Regions from separate parts of the Streptomyces sp. NPDC004658 genome, predicted to be linked through region 2. Evidence: riboswitches for the same ligand, from Rfam matches in the RefSeq annotation. Region 2 holds a riboswitch; the other holds the start of a gene.
What was found. A riboswitch is a leader RNA that binds a small molecule or an ion and turns the genes downstream of it on or off. The one in region 2 is predicted to bind ZMP and ZTP.

Region 1: another riboswitch for ZMP and ZTP. It lies ahead of ABZV94_RS25000 (bifunctional 5,10-methylenetetrahydrofolate dehydrogenase/5,10-methenyltetrahydrofolate cyclohydrolase); the one in region 2 lies ahead of ABZV94_RS23460 (glycine hydroxymethyltransferase).

Annotation. Positions count from the first base shown of each region.
Region 1 is NZ_JBEXKG010000081.1:20,029-28,965, forward strand. Features, by position in the region: gene ABZV94_RS24975 (SDR family oxidoreductase) at 1-243, opposite strand, end outside; gene ABZV94_RS24980 (MBL fold metallo-hydrolase) at 363-992, opposite strand; gene ABZV94_RS24985 (S-(hydroxymethyl)mycothiol dehydrogenase) at 992-2,080, opposite strand; gene ABZV94_RS24990 (hypothetical protein) at 2,263-2,565, opposite strand; gene ABZV94_RS24995 (nuclear transport factor 2 family protein) at 2,756-3,121, shown strand; ZMP/ZTP riboswitch at 3,198-3,278, shown strand; gene ABZV94_RS25000 (bifunctional 5,10-methylenetetrahydrofolate dehydrogenase/5,10-methenyltetrahydrofolate cyclohydrolase) at 3,305-4,153, shown strand; gene ABZV94_RS25005 (CU044_5270 family protein) at 4,198-5,172, opposite strand; partial or broken gene ABZV94_RS25010 (sigma-70 family RNA polymerase sigma factor) at 5,636-6,136, opposite strand; gene ctaD (cytochrome c oxidase subunit I) at 6,243-7,868, shown strand; gene ABZV94_RS25020 (hypothetical protein) at 7,865-8,200, shown strand; gene ABZV94_RS25025 (glycosyltransferase) at 8,302-8,937, shown strand, end outside.
Region 2 is NZ_JBEXKG010000072.1:14,344-23,280, forward strand. Features, by position in the region: gene ABZV94_RS23425 (PLP-dependent aminotransferase family protein) at 1-1,039, shown strand, start outside; gene ABZV94_RS23430 (hypothetical protein) at 1,114-1,932, opposite strand; gene ABZV94_RS23435 (hypothetical protein) at 2,054-2,473, shown strand; gene ABZV94_RS23440 (glutathionylspermidine synthase family protein) at 2,487-3,671, shown strand; gene ABZV94_RS23445 (TetR/AcrR family transcriptional regulator) at 3,668-4,249, opposite strand; gene ABZV94_RS23450 (nuclear transport factor 2 family protein) at 4,362-4,823, shown strand; gene rocD (ornithine--oxo-acid transaminase) at 4,824-6,032, opposite strand; ZMP/ZTP riboswitch at 6,136-6,226, shown strand; gene ABZV94_RS23460 (glycine hydroxymethyltransferase) at 6,261-7,715, shown strand; gene trpS (tryptophan--tRNA ligase) at 7,815-8,828, shown strand.

The DNA of each region.
Region 1 (8,937 bases), on a different contig from region 2:
TACGGCGGACTTGTCGAGGTGGTCGGCGGCCACGGCGACGCCCTTCCCGCCGGCCGCGGTGACGAGGTCGGCGGTGTCCTCGACGGTCTCGGGGCGGTCGTACTCCGAGCGGTGGGCGCGGGTGCTGCGCCCGGTGGCGTAGACGGTGGCGCCGGCCGCGCCGAGTTCGACGGCGATGCCCCGTCCGGCGCCCCGGGTCGCCCCGGCGACCAGCGCCACCTTGCCCTCCAGCGGTCCTGACATGTCCGGCCTCCCGTGTGATGCGACTGTCGTGCGGCTGTTGCCGCGGTCCACTGTCGCCGGGAAGCCGGACATCTTCTGTCGCCTTTTGCACGGACCCCCGCGGTGTGCCGCCGCCGGACTCAGTGGCCGCGGGCGATCCACTCCTCCAGGTGGGGTGCCTCGTCGCCGATGGTGGTGCCGTCCCCGTGCCCGGTGAGGACCTTCGTCTCCGGCGGGAGGGTGAACAGGCGGTCGCGGAGGGAGTCGATGATGGTCGGGAAGTGGGAGTAGGAGCGTCCGGTGGCTCCGGGGCCGCCCTTGAAGAGGGTGTCGCCCGTGAACACGGTGCCGAGGCCGGGGTCGTACAGGCAGACGGCGCCGGGGGCGTGCCCGGGGGTGTGCAGAACGGTGAGGTCGGCTCCGGCGGCCTCGATGACCTGGCCGTCGAGGAGATGCCGGTCGGGGTCGCGGTGGGGGTGGGTCTGCTTCCACAGCGCCAGGTCGTCGGGGTGCAGCCAGATCGTCGCGCCGGTGCGGTCGGCGAGTTCCGGTGCCGCGTTGACGTGGTCGTTGTGGGCGTGCGTGCACACGATGGCGGTCAGGCGCCGGTCCCCGACGGCGCGGGCGATGGCCTCGGCGTCGTGGGCGGCGTCGATGACGATCACCTCCCGCTCGTCGCCGACGATCCACACGTTGTTCTCCACGTCCCAGGTGCCGCCGTCGAGGGTGAACTGACCCGCGGTGACGAGGCGTTCGATGCGCGCGGCCATCACAGCACCACCACCGAACGCAGCACGTCACCGTGGTGCATCCGCTCGAACGCCTGCTCCACCTGGTCCAGTTCGATCGTCTCGGTGACGAACGCGTCGAGCGGCAGGCGGCCTTGGAGGTGCAGGTCGATCAGCATGGGGAAGTCGCGGCTGGGCAGGCAGTCGCCGTACCAGGAGGACTTAAGGGCGCCGCCGCGGCCGAAGACGTCCAGCAGGGGCAGTTCGAGCTTCATGTCGGGCGTGGGGACGCCGACGAGGACGACGGTGCCGGCGAGGTCGCGGGCGTAGAAGGCCTGCCGGTAGGTCTCCGGGCGGCCGACGGCCTCGATGACGACGTCGGCGCCGAAGCCGCCGGTCAGCTCGCGGATCGCCTCGACCGGGTCGCTCTCCTTGGAGTTGACGGTGTGGGTGGCGCCCAGCGTGCGGGCCTTCTCCAGCTTGCGGTCGTCGATGTCGACGGCGATGATCTTCGCCGCTCCGGCCAGGTTCGACCCCGCGACGGCCGCGCCGCCGACGCCTCCGCAGCCGATGACGGCGACCGAGTCTCCCCGGCCGACGTTCCCGGTGTTGATCGCGGCGCCGATACCGGCCATCACCCCGCAGCCGAGGAGGCCCGCGACCGCCGGGGAGACGGCCGGGTCGACCTTGGTGCACTGGCCGGCCGCGACGAGCGTCTTCTCGGCGAAGGCACCGATCCCGAGAGCCGGGGAGAGCTCCTGGCCGGTGGCGGCGAGGGTCATCTTCTGCCGCGCGTTGTGGGTGTTGAAGCAGTACCAGGGACGGCCGCGCAGACAGGCCCGGCACTGCCCGCACACCGCGCGCCAGTTGAGGACGACGAAGTCGCCGGGGGCGACGTCGGTGACGCCCTCGCCGACCGACTCCACGACACCGGCGGCCTCGTGGCCGAGCAGGAAGGGGAAGTCGTCCGAGATGCCACCCTGCTTGTAGTGCAGATCGGTATGGCAGACCCCGCAGGCCTGGACGCGTACGACGGCCTCGCCGGGCCCCGGGTCCGGCACCACGATCGTCTCGACCCGTACGGGCTCGTCCTTGCCCGGTGCGATCACGCCGCGGACTTCCTGCGCCATGGTCTGGTCCCTTCCTTCGTTTGCCTTCGCCGCCGACACTACGCGCGACCGACCGGTAGCGGGGCGGACCACGAGGGGGTTCGTGGATCTTTCCGGACACGCCCGGGGTGGGATCGCCCGGCGGGCGCGGGCGGCGGCGAGGGCCGCCCCCACGGGACGGCCCTCGCGCCGAGCGGACGGGATCAGTGGATGGCGCCGACCAGGCCGAGCAGCGGCGCGGCGGGCGCGAGGACCTGCTCCACCTGGTTGAGCTGGTTCAGCTCCTGGAGGTGCCTGAGCTCCTGCACCTGTTCGGTGACCCGCGGCACCCGGCCCCGCTGCTCCGCCGGGATGTCACTGACGGCGAGCGAGTCCAGCGTGCTCAGCGCGCCGAGCTTCCCGACGAGCGGTGCGCCGGTGCCGGCCGCGTTCGCCTGGGGTACGGCGAGACCGGCGATCCCGGCGGCCAGACCGACGGCGGCGGCGATACGTCGTGTTGAGATCATGCCTTCAGCAACGGCGCCGGGCCCCGGGCGGACACGGGCGGCGGGCCGCGCTCACCCGGGAGGTGGAGCGCGGCGGCCGGGCTTGCCGGGGCGGGCGGGGCGGAGGAGTCTCGGAGGTGGGCCCGTGCGGCCCGCTCCTGGCCGGACCGCACGGGCGCCTGGACCACACGGGCACCTGAAGGAGGTCACCATGGGTACCGCGGCGGGGTCCGCCTTCGACACCGACACACTGCGCCGGGCCATCGAGGGCAACACCGGCAACAACCTTCTGTCGCTCTACGCGGACGACGCGGAGATCCGCATCGTCGACCGCAACAACCAGCCCAGTCATCCCACCGTCCTGCACGGCCGGAGCCAGATCGCCGAACTGCTGGACGACATCTACAGCCGCGACATGACGCACAGGCTGGACCAGTGCGTGGTCCAGGGGGACCACGCGGCCTACAGCGAGTCCTGCGAGTACGGGGACGGCACCCGGGTCCTCGCCGAGTCGATGGTCACCCTGCGGGACGGGAAGATCGCCGATCAGGTGATCATCCAGGCCTGGGACGAGTAGGCCCCCGCCGGGTACGACGGGAGCGGAAGGAGGCCGAGCGGGGTCCGGAGACCGTACGGCACCCTCGGTTACGCTGTACGCGGGCCGTGACTGGCGCTGAGGTGGAGCACCACCGGGGAGCGGTCCGTGGTGGTTGCCGCGCGCCTGGGCGAGGAGAGTCGATCCAGCTCAGGAGTGTGCAGCATGACCCAGGCCCGTCTGATGGACGGCACCGCGCTCGCCCGCCGCATCGTCGAGGACACCGCGCGGAAGGCCGCCGAACTCACCGAGCGCACCGGCACCGCGCCGTGTCTGGCGACCGTGCTGGTCGGCGAGGACCCGGCGTCCGTGACGTACGTCCGGATGAAGCAGAACCGCAGCCGCAAGGCCGGCATCGCCTCGCGGCACGTGGCCCTGCCCGCGAGCACCACGACCGAGGAACTCGTGGCCACCTTGCGGGAGTTGTCCGCCGACCCGGGGGTGCACGGCATCCTGCTCCAGCACCCGGTGGGCGACCACGTCGACGAGCGGGCCGCGTTCGAGGCCGTCGCGCCGGAGAAGGACGTGGACGGTGTCACCTTCGCGTCGTTCGCCACGATGAGCTTCGGGCTGCCGGGCTTCGTTTCCTGCACGCCGGGCGGCATCCTGCGGCTGCTGGACGAGTACGGCGTCGACCCGGCCGGGAAGCGGGCCGTGGTGGTCGGCCGCAGCGCCATCCTCGGCAAGCCGGCGGGCATGCTGCTGCTCGCCCGGGACGCGACCGTGACCTACTGCCACTCCCGCACCCGGGAACTGTCCGCGGTGGTCCGCGAGGCCGACATCGTGGTGGCCGCGGTCGGCCGGCCGCGGCTGATCCGCGGGCAGGACATCAAGCCGGGCGCGGTAGTCGTCGACGCGGGCTACAACCCGGGGAACGTCGGCGACGTCGACTTCGACTCGGCGGTGGAGCGGGCCTCGCTCATCACCCCGGTACCGGGAGGCGTCGGCCCGATGACGATCGCCACGCTCCTGGAGCAGACGGTCACGGCCGCCGCCCGGCAGCTGGGGGTGTGACGGGCGGGGGTGCCGGCTGCCGGGCGGCACCCCCGCCTCACGGGTCAGCGCATCCAGGCGCTGTAGTCCATGACGTCCCCCGCCTTGACGCCGTACTCGGGGGCGTCCCGGGTGAAGGTGGTCTCCAGGCCGAGGACGGTGCCGGTGCGCGGGTCGAGGATCAGCATCCGCCGGCCTCCCCGGCCCTCGTACACGTACGCCTGCCCCGGGCGGCCGAGGCGATCGGTCACCTGTCCCGCGGGCCGCAGCCCCTTGGCGTCCGCGAGGACCCTGACCAGTGCCGCCGACTCGCGGGCGCCCAGCGTCCAGTGGTCCAGCAGCTCTTCGACGCCGTCGAGGAGCTGCGGGGTGCCCGGGGAATCGGTGCGGACGCTCTCGGCCAGGTAGGCGCGCAGCGCGCCCGGGGTGTGCGGCGGCGGGGCCGCGGGCGGGGCGTCGCTCCAGCTCGGCGGGTAGGTGACCCGGCTGAGGACGTGGCCGTCGGCCACCAGGCGGGGGTCTCCGCCCTCGTCGGTGACGACCGGGCGGCCCGGCCGGCGCGGGTCGGTCGCCACGACCAGTTCGGTGTGGCTGTCGTCCGCGCGCCAGCGCACGACCCGCTCCTCGGGCAGGGTGACGGGCGGCTTCCCGTCGGTCATGCTCAGGCTCCACGACTGCACGTGCGTGCCCTTGCGCAGGCGCGGTGAGCCGTCGGCGGCGGCGGTCGCGGCCCGTTCCGCCAGCCGCGTCAGCGGGACGGGCGTGGAGTCGGCGCGGACGGTCAGCGGCCGGGGCGCGGCGAGGGCGGGCTGCGGGTCCGGCCCGCCGACCAGCGCGGCGAACGCGGTCGCCAGTACGACGCCGGTGGCGGCGAGGCCCCACAGCAGCCGGGCGCGGGGGACGCGGCGCGTCGGACCGGGTTGACGCAGCAGCCGCTCCAGCCGCCGCTCGGCACACTGGTCCAGGGGCCCGTCACCGAAGTACGGCCCGTCGTCCCGTACGGGGTTGGCCCGCCGGAGGAGTTCGAGTTCGTCAGGCATGTCGGGGGTCCTTGCGCAGGCGAGCGTCGGCGGTGGGCACGGGGCGGGACGACCGCCGGCCGGAACGGCCCCCGCCGTCGGCCGACGGCCCCCCGGGGAACACCTCGGAGGGCACTCCGGGCGACGACCCGCGGGGGCTCGGGCGCGACCCGGACGGCGCTTCGGGCGACGGTCCGCCGGGGCGCGACCCCCCTGACACCGCCGGCGACGGCCCACCGGAACGCGACTGGGGCGGCACTTCGGGCGACGACCCGCGGGGGCTCGGGCGCGACTCCGGCGGCACCACCGGCGACGCTCCCCCAAGAGGCCACTCGCGGGGCACTTCGGGCGACAGCCCGCGAAGGCTCAGGCGCGACCCGGACGGCGCTTCGGGCGACGGTCCGCCGGGGCGCGACCCGGGCGGCGCAGCCGGTGAGGGCCCACCGGAGTGCGACTCGGGCGGCACGTCGGGTGGCGGCCCCGCAGGGCACAGGCGGGCTATCTCCGTGCGCAGGCGGCGGCGGGCGCGGTGGAGGCGCATCGCTGCCGCGCGGCGGCCGCAGCCGAGGGCGACCGCGATCTCCTCGGCGCCGAGCTCCTCCCAGGCGGCGAGGCGCAGCACCTCCTGGTCGGCCGGGGACAGCCGGTCCAGCGCCTCGTGCACCCAGGCGCCCGGCGCCTCAGCGTCGGGGCCCGCCGCGATGTGCCGGCCGTGCGCGGCCTCGTCGTTGCCCAGCCGGTCCACCAGCCGGCGCCGGCGCCCGTAGCCGCGTACCGCGTTGGCCAGGCAGTTCCGGGCCACCCCGTACAGCCAGGGCAGCGGCGCGGCCGGCAGGTCGGCCCGGCGCCGCCAGGCGACCGTGAACACCTCCGCCACCACTTCCTCCACCTCGTCGGTCCGCCCCTGCAGCCGTCTGGCGACATAACGGCTGACCGCCCAGTAGTGCTCGCGATAGGCAGCGGCGAAGATCTCGTCGTTGCTCATGCTCGGTTCGTGTCCGGCACCCCCCGGATCGTCACACCCTCCTCCCGTGATGCTCCTCGCGTCCCCCGAGTGTGACCCGCGGGCCGGGCACGGACACAGGCGGGGCGTGAAGAGGATCCGAGACACCAGAGCCGTGCAGTGGCTCACCAGCACCGATCACAAGACGATCGGCACGCTCTATCTGGCGACGTCGTTCGCGTTCTTCCTGATCGGTGGCGTGATGGCGCTGCTCATGCGCGCCGAGCTGGCCCGGCCGGGCCTGCAGATCATGTCGAACGAGCAGTTCAACCAGGCGTTCACGATGCACGGCACCGTGATGCTGCTGATGTTCGCCACCCCGCTGTTCGCCGGCTTCGCGAACTGGATCATGCCGCTCCAGATCGGCGCGCCCGACGTGGCGTTCCCGCGGCTGAACATGTTCGCCTACTGGCTGTACCTGTTCGGCTCGCTCATCGCGGTCGGCGGCTTCCTCACCCCGCAGGGCGCGGCCGACTTCGGCTGGTTCGCCTACTCCCCGCTGTCGGACGCGGTCCGCTCGCCGGGCATCGGCGCCGACATGTGGATCATGGGTCTGGCCTTCTCCGGCTTCGGCACCATCCTCGGCTCGGTCAACTTCATCACCACGATCATCTGCATGCGCGCCCCGGGCATGACCATGTTCCGCATGCCGATCTTCGTGTGGAACGTGCTGCTGACCGGTGTCCTGGTCCTGCTGGCCTTCCCGGTCCTCGCGGCCGCGCTGTTCGCCCTGGAGGCGGACCGCAAGTTCGGCGCCCACGTCTTCGACGCCGCCAACGGCGGAGCCCTGCTCTGGCAACACCTCTTCTGGTTCTTCGGCCATCCCGAGGTGTACATCATCGCGCTGCCGTTCTTCGGCATCATCAGCGAAGTCATCCCGGTGTTCTCCCGCAAGCCGATGTTCGGCTACATGGGCCTGATCGCCGCGACCATCGCGATCGCCGGTCTGTCCGTGACCGTGTGGGCGCACCACATGTACGTCACCGGCGGTGTGCTGCTGCCGTTCTTCTCGTTCATGACGTTCCTGATCGCGGTGCCGACCGGTGTGAAGTTCTTCAACTGGATCGGCACGATGTGGAAGGGAAGCCTGTCGTTCGAGACGCCGATGCTGTGGGTGATGGGATTCCTCATCACCTTCGTCTTCGGCGGGCTCACCGGCGTCATGCTCGCCTCCCCGCCGATCGACTTCCACGTCTCCGACTCGTACTTCGTGGTGGCCCACTTCCACTACGTGGTCTTCGGCACGGTCGTCTTCGCCATGTTCTCCGGCTTCCACTTCTGGTGGCCCAAGTTCACCGGCAAGATGCTCGACGAGCGTCTCGGCAAGATCACCTTCTGGACGCTGTTCACCGGCTTCCACGGCACCTTCCTGGTCCAGCACTGGCTGGGCGCCCAGGGCATGCAGCGCCGGATTCCGGACTACCTCGCGGCCGAGGGGCTCACCACGCTCAACACGGTCTCCTCGGTCTTCTCGTTCCTGCTCGGCTCCTCCCTGCTGCCGTTCCTCTACAACGTCTGGAAGACCGCCAGGTACGGCACGCCGGTCGGCGTCGACGACCCCTGGGGCTACGGCCGCTCGCTGGAGTGGGCGACGTCCTGCCCGCCGCCCCGGCACAACTTCCTCGCTCTCCCCCCGATCCGCAGCGAGTCCCCGGCGTTCGACCTGCACCACCCCGGTGTCCCCGTCGCGGAGCGGGAGTTGACCGCGCGGTGACGGCCCACGACGAGCGTGACCTCGTCCGGCAGATCGAGGGCCACCTGCTGATGGCCGCCGCGCGGGAGGAGGGCCGTACCGCCGCGGTGCGCCTCAGTTCCCGGATGGGGTGGCTCACCGACAGTCAACGCGAGGACGTGGAGCGGCAGTTCGAGGCCGAGTACCTCGCGCTGGCCCGGCTCTCCTGGCACCGCACGGCCGAGCGGGCACAGGAGCTGCGGCAAGCGTACGAGTCGCGCTACCGCGCGCTGCGCCGCCGGCTGCTGGCCTGCTGTGTGCTGGGCTGCGCGGTGCTCGCGGCGACGGCCCTGCTGCTGGTGTCCGCCGCGTAGGGCCGCTGTCAGCTGCGGGACCCTTTGTGCCGCGCAGCACGGGCCGTTGAGCCCGTGGGCCGTGTGGACCGGCCATACTGGCCGTCGTGCGCGTTGCCATCATGACGGCGGGATCCCGCGGCGATGCCGCCCCCTACACCGGGCTCGGACACCGGCTCACGCTGGCCGGGCACGAGGTCACCCTGGTCACGCACGGCCGCTTCGCCCCGCTGGTGGCCGGCTCCGGGGTGCGGTTCCACGCGCTGCCGGTGGATCCACGGGCGGAGCTGGAGTCCCCGCGCGGCCGGGGGCTGCACCGCAGCGCCAGCGGCCCGGGCAAGCTGCTGCGGGTGGTGGACCTGGCGCGGCGCCTGGTCGGGCGGCTCACCGAGGATCTGCTCCGCGCGGCACGGGACAGCGACGTCCTGCTGCTGTCCTCCTCCCTGGCCCCGCTCGGGCACACGATCGCGGAGGGACTGCGGCTGCCGAGCCTCGGTGTCTATCTGCAACCCCTCGCAGCCACCCGGGAGTTCGCCCCGGCGGTGCTCGGCGGCGGCTCCTGGGGCGGGCCGGTCAATCTGCTCGCCGGGCACGGGGTGGGCCTGGCCGTGGAGCATGTGTTCGCCGGCGCCGTACCGGCCCTGCGGACGCGGCTCGGCCTGCCCCCGCTGGGGACCGGTGCCGCGCGGCGGGCGCGGGAGAGGCGGCTCTGGCCGGTGCACCACGGCTTCAGCCCGCTGGTGGTGCCCCGGCCCGGC
Region 2 (8,937 bases):
CGCCGCCTTCCCGCGCACCGAGTGGCTGAAGGCCACCCGCCGGGCCCTGGCCACGGCCCCCTTCCACGCCCTCGGCTACGGCGACCCGCGCGGCCGCCCCGAACTGCGCACGGCCCTCGCCGGCTACCTCGCCCGTGCCCGCGGTGTGCGCACCCACCCCGACACGATCCTGATCACCGCGGGCTTCTCGCACGCCCTGACCCTCCTCGGCACGGTGCTGCGGGCCCGCGGGGCGCGGACGGTGGCCGTGGAGTCGTACGGCCTGGACGACCACTGGGCGCTGCTGCGCAGCGCGGGCCTGGCCACTCCCGCGCTGCCGTACGACGAACTGGGCACCGACCCCGGCGAGCCGGGGACCGCCGACGCGGTGCTGCTGACCCCGGCGCACCAGTTCCCCATGGGCACCGCCCTGCACCCCGACCGCCGGGCCGCCGTCGTCGCCTGGGCCCGGCGCACCGGCGGGCTGGTCCTGGAGGACGACTACGACGGCGAGTTCCGCTACGACCGCCAGCCGGTCGGCGCGTTGCAGGGCCTCGCCCCCGACCGAGTCGTCTACCTCGGCACGGCCAGCAAGTCCCTCGCGCCCGGACTGCGGCTGGGCTGGATGGTGCTCCCGCCGGCCCTGGCGGCGGAGGCGGCCTCGGCCAAGGGCCGGGCGGACACCGTCGGCGTGCTGGAACAGCTCACCCTCGCGGAGTTCCTCACCTCCGGCGCCTACGACCGCCACGTGCGCTCCTCCCGCCTGCGCTACCGGCGCCGCCGCGACGCCCTCGCCACCGCCGTCACCGAGCGGGCGCCGGAAGTGCGGGTCACGGGAATCGCCGCCGGCCTGCACGCGGTCCTGCGGCTGCCGCCCGGAACGGAGGAGTCGGTGGTCCAGGCGGCGGCATGGCAGGGCCTGGCCCTGCACGGCCTGTCCTTCCACCGCCATCCGCAGGCCGTCACGGATCCGCTGGACGCCCTGGTCGTCGGCTACGGCACCCCACCGGACAGCGCGTGGGCGGGCGCGCTGGAGGCACTGTGCCGGGTGCTGCCCTGAGGGACATTCGGTGACACCAGGGGGCGCGGGGAAGCCGCGAGCCCCACGTGCGCGCAGCCGCGAGACGCCGCGGGCTATTCCGCCGGCGCCTCCCCGAACCGCGCCAGCGCCAGCGCCCCGGCCACCGCCACCGCGAAGCCCAGTGCCGCGAGCCATCCCAGTCCCTCCCGGGTGCGGTCCCCGAGCCAGACCACCCCCACCGCGGCCGGTCCGAGCGTCTCGCCGAGCACCATCCCGGCCGTCGCGGTCGTCACCGAGCCCCGCTGGAGGGCCGAGGTGAGCAGCAGGAACGCGGCACCGCCGCCGAGCAGCAGGGCATACGTGGCCGGGTTGCCCAGCAGGTCGGCCACGCGCAGCGAGTCGATCAGCCGTACCGCCACCTCCACCACCCCGAACCCGAACCCGGCGCCGAGCCCCAGCAGCAGCGCCCGGGTCCGGCCGGACAGGCGCCCGCCGACGCCGCCGAGCAGCAGCACACCGGCCGCCGCCGCGACCATCGCGTACCGCAGCCAGTCCGGCCCGTCCCGGTCGCCCTCGGCGCCCGAGGCCAGCCCCAGCAGGGCCAGCCCCGCGCACACCACCCCCACGGCGGCCCACTCCACCCCGCTCAGCCGGACCCCGAGCAGCCGCGCCGCCACCACAGCCGTCACCGCGAGGCTGGCCGCCAGCGCCGCGCCCACCGCGTAGATCGGCACCGACCGCAGGGCCGCGATCTGGAGCAGGAAGCCCAGCCCGTCCAGCGCGAGACCGGCGAGATACCGCCACTGCCGCAGCGCCCGCAGCAGCAGCGCCGCGTCCCCGCCACCCCCCTCGGCGCCCGCCGCCCGCGCGGCCACCGCCTGCAACACCGTCGCCGTACCGAAGCAGACCGCCGCGCCAATGGCGCACACCATTCCAAACAGCACGAAGTGACTCTAGGCGAGGGGCAGATGAAAGACCCGCCGGGGGGAACACTCACACCGATCTCTAGGCTGGCCGCGAACACGGCACCGGAATCCGACGGGGGAGACACACATGGACCGTACACGCCGACCACTCCGCTCCGGCACGGTCGTCCTGGGCGGCGTGGGCCTGCTGGCCGCCGCGCTCACCGCCTGCTCGTCCGAACCCGACAAGCGCTGCGTCGACCGTGACAGCTACAACCTCGCCAAGGGGTACAAGGTCGTCTCGGACAAGAACTGCACGACCTCCGGCGCGTCCGGGAAGACCACGGGCAGGAAGACGCCGGGCAGGAAGACGACCGTCAAGAAGGTCGACGCCGCCTGGTACTACGAGGGCGACGAGAAGAACGGCTGGGTCGACGGCGGCTCCTTCACCAAGCCCGGCAAGGGCTCGGGCAGCGGCTCGTCCGACGATGACGACGACCACCACAGCGGAAGCGGCGGAGTCCACCGCGGCGGCTTCGGCGGCGGCAAGGGCAGCTCCGGCGGCTGACCGGAACACGCCCATGGAACGCCGTACCACCACCCCCCGCCCCGGCTGGCAGCAGACCGTGGAGGCGCAGGGCCTGGTCTACCCGCTCACCCGCCACCCCGACGGCTCGCTGCGCCCCTACTGGGACGAGAGCGCCTACTACGTCTTCACCCTGGACGAGGTGGAGGCGCTGGAGGAGACCGTCGAGGAGCTCCACCGCATGTGCCTGGCCGCCGCCGAGCACATCGTGTCCGAGAACCGCCTCGCGGACCTCGGCATCACGGACCCGCGCGTGGCCGCCGCGGTCACCGAGGCCTGGCACCGGCGTGCCGAACTGCCCTCCGTCTACGGCCGTTTCGACCTGCGCCACGACGGCACGGGACCGGCGAAGCTGCTGGAGTACAACGCCGACACCCCGACCTCGCTGGTGGAGGCCGCCTCCCCGCAGTGGTTCTGGATGGAGGACCGCTTCCCCGGCGCGGACCAGTGGAACTCCCTGCACGAACGCCTGGTGGAGGCCTGGCGCGCCCAGTCCGCGCTGCTGCCCGCCGGCAGCCCGCTGCACTTCGCGCACTCCTCGGCCGACGAACTCGGCGAGGACCTGATGACGGTCGCCTACCTGAAGGAGACCGCCGAACAGGCCGGCCTCACCACCGACTGGCTGGCCATGGAGGAGATCGGCTGGGACACCCTCTCCGGCCGCTTCGTCGACAACCGGCTCCGCTTCATCCGCGGCATCTTCAAGCTCTACCCCTGGGAGTGGCTCACCACCGACGCCTTCGGCGGACACGTCCTGGACACCCTGGACAACGGCGGCGGCACCGGCAGCACCCTGTGGATCGAACCGGCCTGGAAGATGCTCCTGAGCAACAAGGCCCTCCTGGCCGTCCTCTGGGAGCTGTACCCCGGCCACCCGAACCTCCTCCCCGCCTACCTGGACGGCCCCCGGGAGCTGGCCGGCACGACGGGCTACGTGGCCAAGCCCCTCCTCGGCCGCGAGGGCGAGGGCGTCACCGTCCACGCGCCCGGCGCCCCGCCCGTCCTGCGCGAAGAGCCGTGCTGCTACCAGGAGTTGGCCCCGCTGCCCGCCTTCGACGGCAACCACGTGGTGCTGGGCGCCTGGGTGGTCCGGGACGAACCCGCGGGCCTCGGCATCCGCGAGTCCACCGGCCTGATCACCGACGAGTACGCCCGCTTCCTGCCCCATGTGATCCTCTAGCCGGCAGCCGCCGCGGCGCTCCCGAGCAGCGTCTCCACCGCCGCCCGCGCATGCCGTGCCGGGGCCGGGTCGCCGGTGACGGCCGCGGTGACGATGGCTCCCTCGGCGAGCAGGAAGACCGGTTCGGCCACCGGTGCGCCGGTGGCGCGGACCCAGGTCGCCAGCTGGTCGTGGAAGGCGCGCTTGTGGGCGCGGACCTCCGCCAGAACCGGCTCGGACGACGCGCCGAGTTCGCCGTGGGCGTTGATCCAGGCGCAGCCGCGGAAGCCGGGCTCCGCGAACCACGCGGCGAGCCAGTCGAAGACGGCGAGCACCCGTGCGCGAGGGTCCTGGACACTCTCCACGTGGGCCGCGAGGTGTGCGCGCCAGCGCCGGTCGCGGTGCCTGAGCACGGCGACGACCAGCTCCTCCTTGGTCGGGAAGAGCCGGTAGATCCGCTTCAGGGGCAGACCGGAGGCCTCGCGGACCCGGTCCATGCCGACCGCCTGGATGCCGTGCGCGTAGAAGAGCGCCTCGGCCGCGTCCAGGAGCGCTTCGCGGTCCCGGCGGTTCTGTTCCTCGGTGACGGCGGCGGGCATCGGTCTCCTTGACGTCGAGAACGGGCGTTCTCTATCGTAGACCCATCGATGGAGAACGATCGTTCTCGAAGATGTCCGGACCTCCGCCCCGCCCCCGCCCGAGGAGACCGCCGTGCCCGAAGACCGCCCGCCCTACCCGCCGTTCACCCTGGAGACCGCCCTCCAGAAGGTCCAGGCGGCCGAGGACGCCTGGAACACCCGCGACCCCCACCGGGTGGCGCTCGCCTACACCCCGGACTCCGTCTGGCGGAACCGCGACCGGTTCGTCACCGGCCGCGAGGAGATCGTCACCTTCCTGACCGAGAAGTGGGAGCGCGAGCGGGACTACGCCCTCCGCAAGGGCCTGTGGAGCTTCCACGACAACCGCATCGCCGTCCGCTTCCAGTACGAGTCCCGCGACGCCGACGGCCAGTGGTGGCGCTCCTACGGCAACGAACTGTGGGAGTTCGACCGGCACGGCCTGATGCTCCGCCGCGAGGCCAGCATCAACGACGTCCCCATCGCGGAATCCGACCGGCGCATCTTCGGACCCCGGCCCGCCGACGAGCACGGCGTCGACTTCCCCCTGCACTGATCACGCCCCGGACAGCACCGCCCGCAGCTGCTCCACCCCCCAGTCCAGGTCCTCCTCGCCGATCACCAGCGGAGGCGCGATCCGGATGGTCGACCCGTGGGTCTCCTTGGCCAGGACCCCACGGGCCAGCAGCCGCTCGGAGACCTCCCGTCCGGTGCCGACCGCCGGGGAGACGTCCACCCCGGCCCACAGTCCCCGCCCCCGCACCGCCGTCACCCGGCCCGTGCCGGGCAGCTCGCCCAGCTGTCCGTGCAGCCGCTCGCCCAGCCGCGCCGCCCGCTCCTGGTACTCACCGGTCCGCAACAGGGCCATCACCTCCAGCGCCACCGCGCAGGCCAGCGGATTCCCGCCGAACGTCGACCCGTGCTCGCCCGGCCGGTACACCCCGAGCACCGCCGCGCTCGACACCACGGCCGACACCGGCAGGATCCCGCCGCCCAGCGCCTTGCCCAGCAGGTACACGTCCGGCACCACCCCCTCGTGCTCGCACGCGAAGGTCCGCCCGGTGCGCCCCAGGCCCGACTGGATCTCGTCGGCGACGAAGAGGACGTTCCGCTCGCGGGTCAGCTCCCGCACCCCGGCCAGATACCCGGCCGGCGGCACGATCACCCCGGACTCGCCCTGGATCGGCTCCAGCAGCACCGCCACCGTGTTCTCCGTCAGCGCCGACCGCATCGCGGTCAGGTCCCCGTACGGCACGATCTCGAAGCCCGGGGTGTACGGCCCGAAGTCCGCGCGGGCCTCCGGATCGGTGGAGAAGCTGATGACCGTCGTCGTACGACCGTGGAAGTTGCCGCCCGCCACGACGATCTTCGCCATCTCCCCGGGCACCCCCTTCACCCGGTACCCCCACTTCCGGGCCGTCTTCACCGCGCTCTCCACCGCCTCCGCCCCCGTGTTCACGGGCAGCACCATCTCCATCCCGCACAGCTCGGCCAGCTCCGTGCAGAACGCGGCGAACCGGTCGTGGTGGAAGGCGCGGGAGGTCAGCGTCACCCGGTCCAGCTGCCGCCGGGCCGCCTCGGCCAGCCGCCGGTTGCCGTGCCCGAAATTCAGCGCCGAGTAGCCGGCCAGCAGATCCAGATAGCGCCGCCCCGCCACATCCGTCAGCCAGGCGCCCTCGCCCGTGGCGATCACCACCGGCAGCGGGTCGTAGGTGGGCGCGCAGTGCGCGCCGGCGGCGGCGATGAGGTCTTGCGCAGCGGTCACGGCCTCTCCCGGAGACGACTCGGACTCGACGGTGACCTCCTTCTTATCCTCGCTCGCATGGTGGACGCGGGACCTGCCCCGCGCGGCGCGCCCGGTAGGCTGACGAGCGGGCCGTGACTGGCGCGCTTGGGATGGGACGGACCATCAGGGAGCGGCCCGAGCGGGAAAGAGTGCCGTGCGCCTGGGCCGAACGTGAACGCTGTACGCACACCGTCCGGAGGTCCCCCGATGCCCGAGAATTCCGCCCCCCTCTCCACCGAGTCGACGGCCTTTCGCGCCGCCCTCGACGTGATCCGCGCCGTCGAACCGCGCGTCGCCGACGCCATCGGCCAGGAGGTCACCGACCAGCGCGAGATGCTCAAGCTGATCGCCTCGGAGAACTACGCCTCCCCGGCGACCCTGCTCGCGATGGGCAACTGGTTCAGCGACAAGTACGCCGAGGGCACCGTCGGCCGCCGCTTCTACGCCGGCTGCCGCAACGTCGACACCGTCGAGTCCCTCGCCGCCGAGCACGCCCGCGAACTCTTCGGCGCCCGCCACGCCTACGTCCAGCCGCACTCCGGCATCGACGCCAACCTGGTCGCCTTCTGGGCCGTCCTCGCCGACCGCGTCGAGGCGCCCTTCCTGGAGAAGACCGGCGCCCGCCAGGTCAACGACCTGACCGAGGCCGACTGGGCCGAGCTCCGCCAGGCCTTCGGCAACCAGCGCATGCTCGGCATGTCCCTGGACGCCGGCGGCCACCTCACCCACGGCTTCCGCCCGAACATCTCCGGCAAGATGTTCGACCAGCGCTCCTACGGCACCGCCCCGGCCACCGGCCTGATCGACTACGAGGCCCTGCGCGTCCAGGCCCGCGAGTTCAAGCCGCTGATCATCGTCGCTGGCTACTCCGCGTACCCCCGGCTGGTGAACTTCCGGATCATGCGGGAGATCGCCGACGAGGTCGGCGCCACCCTCATGGTCGACATGGCGCACTTCGCCGGCCTGGTCGCGGGCAAGGTCCTCACCGGCGACTTCGACCCGGTCCCGCACGCCCAGATCGTCACCACGACCACCCACAAGTCGCTGCGCGGCCCGCGCGGCGGCATGGTCCTGTGCGACGACTCCCTCAAGGACCAGGTCGACCGCGGCTGCCCCATGGTCCTCGGCGGCCCGCTCCCGCACGTCATGGCCGCCAAGGCCGTCGCCCTGGCCGAGGCCCGGCAGCCCGCCTTCCAGGACTACGCCCAGCGGATCGTGGACAACTCCCGCGCCCTCGCCGAGGGCCTGATGCGCCGCGGCGCCACCCTCGTCACCGGCGGCACCGACAACCACCTCTGCCTGATCGACGTCGCCACCTCCTACGGCCTCACCGGCCGTCAGGCCGAGGCCGCCCTGCTCGACTCCGGCATCGTCACCAACCGCAACGCCATCCCGGCCGACCCCAACGGCGCCTGGTACACCTCCGGCATCCGCATCGGCACCCCGGCGCTGACCACCCGTGGCCTCGGCACCGCGGAGATGGACGAGGTGGCGGGCCTGATCGACCGCGTCCTCACCACCACCGAACCGGGCACCACCAAGTCCGGCGCCCCGTCCAAGGCGGCCCACGTCCTGGACGAGAAGGTCGCCCAGGAGATCTCCCAGCGAGCCACGGACCTGGTCGCGGGCTTCCCCCTCTACCCGCAGGTCGACCTCGGCTGAAGCGCCCCCGAAGGGGGCGCGGGGAACTGCGCGACCAGGCGTCACGGTCCGCAGTTCCCCACGCACCGAGCCCCCCGGGCTCTCTGCGAGAATGGGGACATGGCGAATGACCGACCTCGCGTGCTCTCCGGCATCCAGCCCACGGCTGGCTCGTTCCACCTCGGCAACTACCTCGGCGCCGTCCGCCAGTGGGTGGCCCTCCAGGAGTCCCACGACGCCTTCTACATGGTCGTCGACCTGCACGCGATCACGGTCCCGCAGGACCCGAAGGAACTGCGCGCCAACACCCGGCTCGCCGCCGCCCAGCTGCTGGCCGCCGGCCTCGACGCGGACCGCTGCACGCTCTTCGTGCAGAGCCACGTCCCCGAGCACGCCCAGCTGGCCTGGATCATGAACTGCCTCACCGGCTTCGGCGAGGCCAGCCGCATGACCCAGTTCAAGGACAAGTCCGCCAAGCAGGGCGCCGACCGCGCCTCCGTCGGCCTCTTCACGTACCCGATCCTCCAGGTCGCGGACATCCTGCTGTACCAGGCCCATGAGGTGCCCGTCGGCGAGGACCAGCGCCAGCACATCGAGCTGACCCGCGATCTCGCCGAACGCTTCAACGGCCGCTTCGGCGACACCTTCACCATCCCGAAGCCGTACATCCTCAAGGAGACGGCGAAGATCTACGACCTCCAGGACCCGACGGTCAAGATGAGCAAGTCGGCGTCCACGCCGAAGGGCCTCATCAACCTCCTCGACGAGCCCAAGGCCACGGCCAAGAAGGTCAAGAGCGCCGTCACCGACACGGACACGGTGATCCGCTACGACGCCGAGAACAAGCCGGGCGTCTCCAACCTCCTCACCATCTACTCCACGCTCACCGGCAAGACCGTCGCCGAACTGGAGCAGGAGTACGAGGGCAAGATGTACGGCGCGCTCAAGACCGACCTCGCCGACATCATGGTCGAGTTCGTCACCCCGTTCCGCGAGCGCACCCAGCAGTACCTGGACGACTCCGAGACGCTCGACGCGGTCCTCGCCAAGGGCGCGGAGAAGGCGCGTGCCGTCGCCGCCGAGACCCTCGCGCAGGCGTACGACCGCGTGGGCTTCCTCCCCGCCAAGCACTGAGGCGTACGACCGCACGGGTCCGCGCGGGCGGAGCGCTGCACATCACTTCCGCTGCGCCTGCCCGAAGGACATCCGTGGCCGTACAGTCGATAACCGACGGCCGGGACGA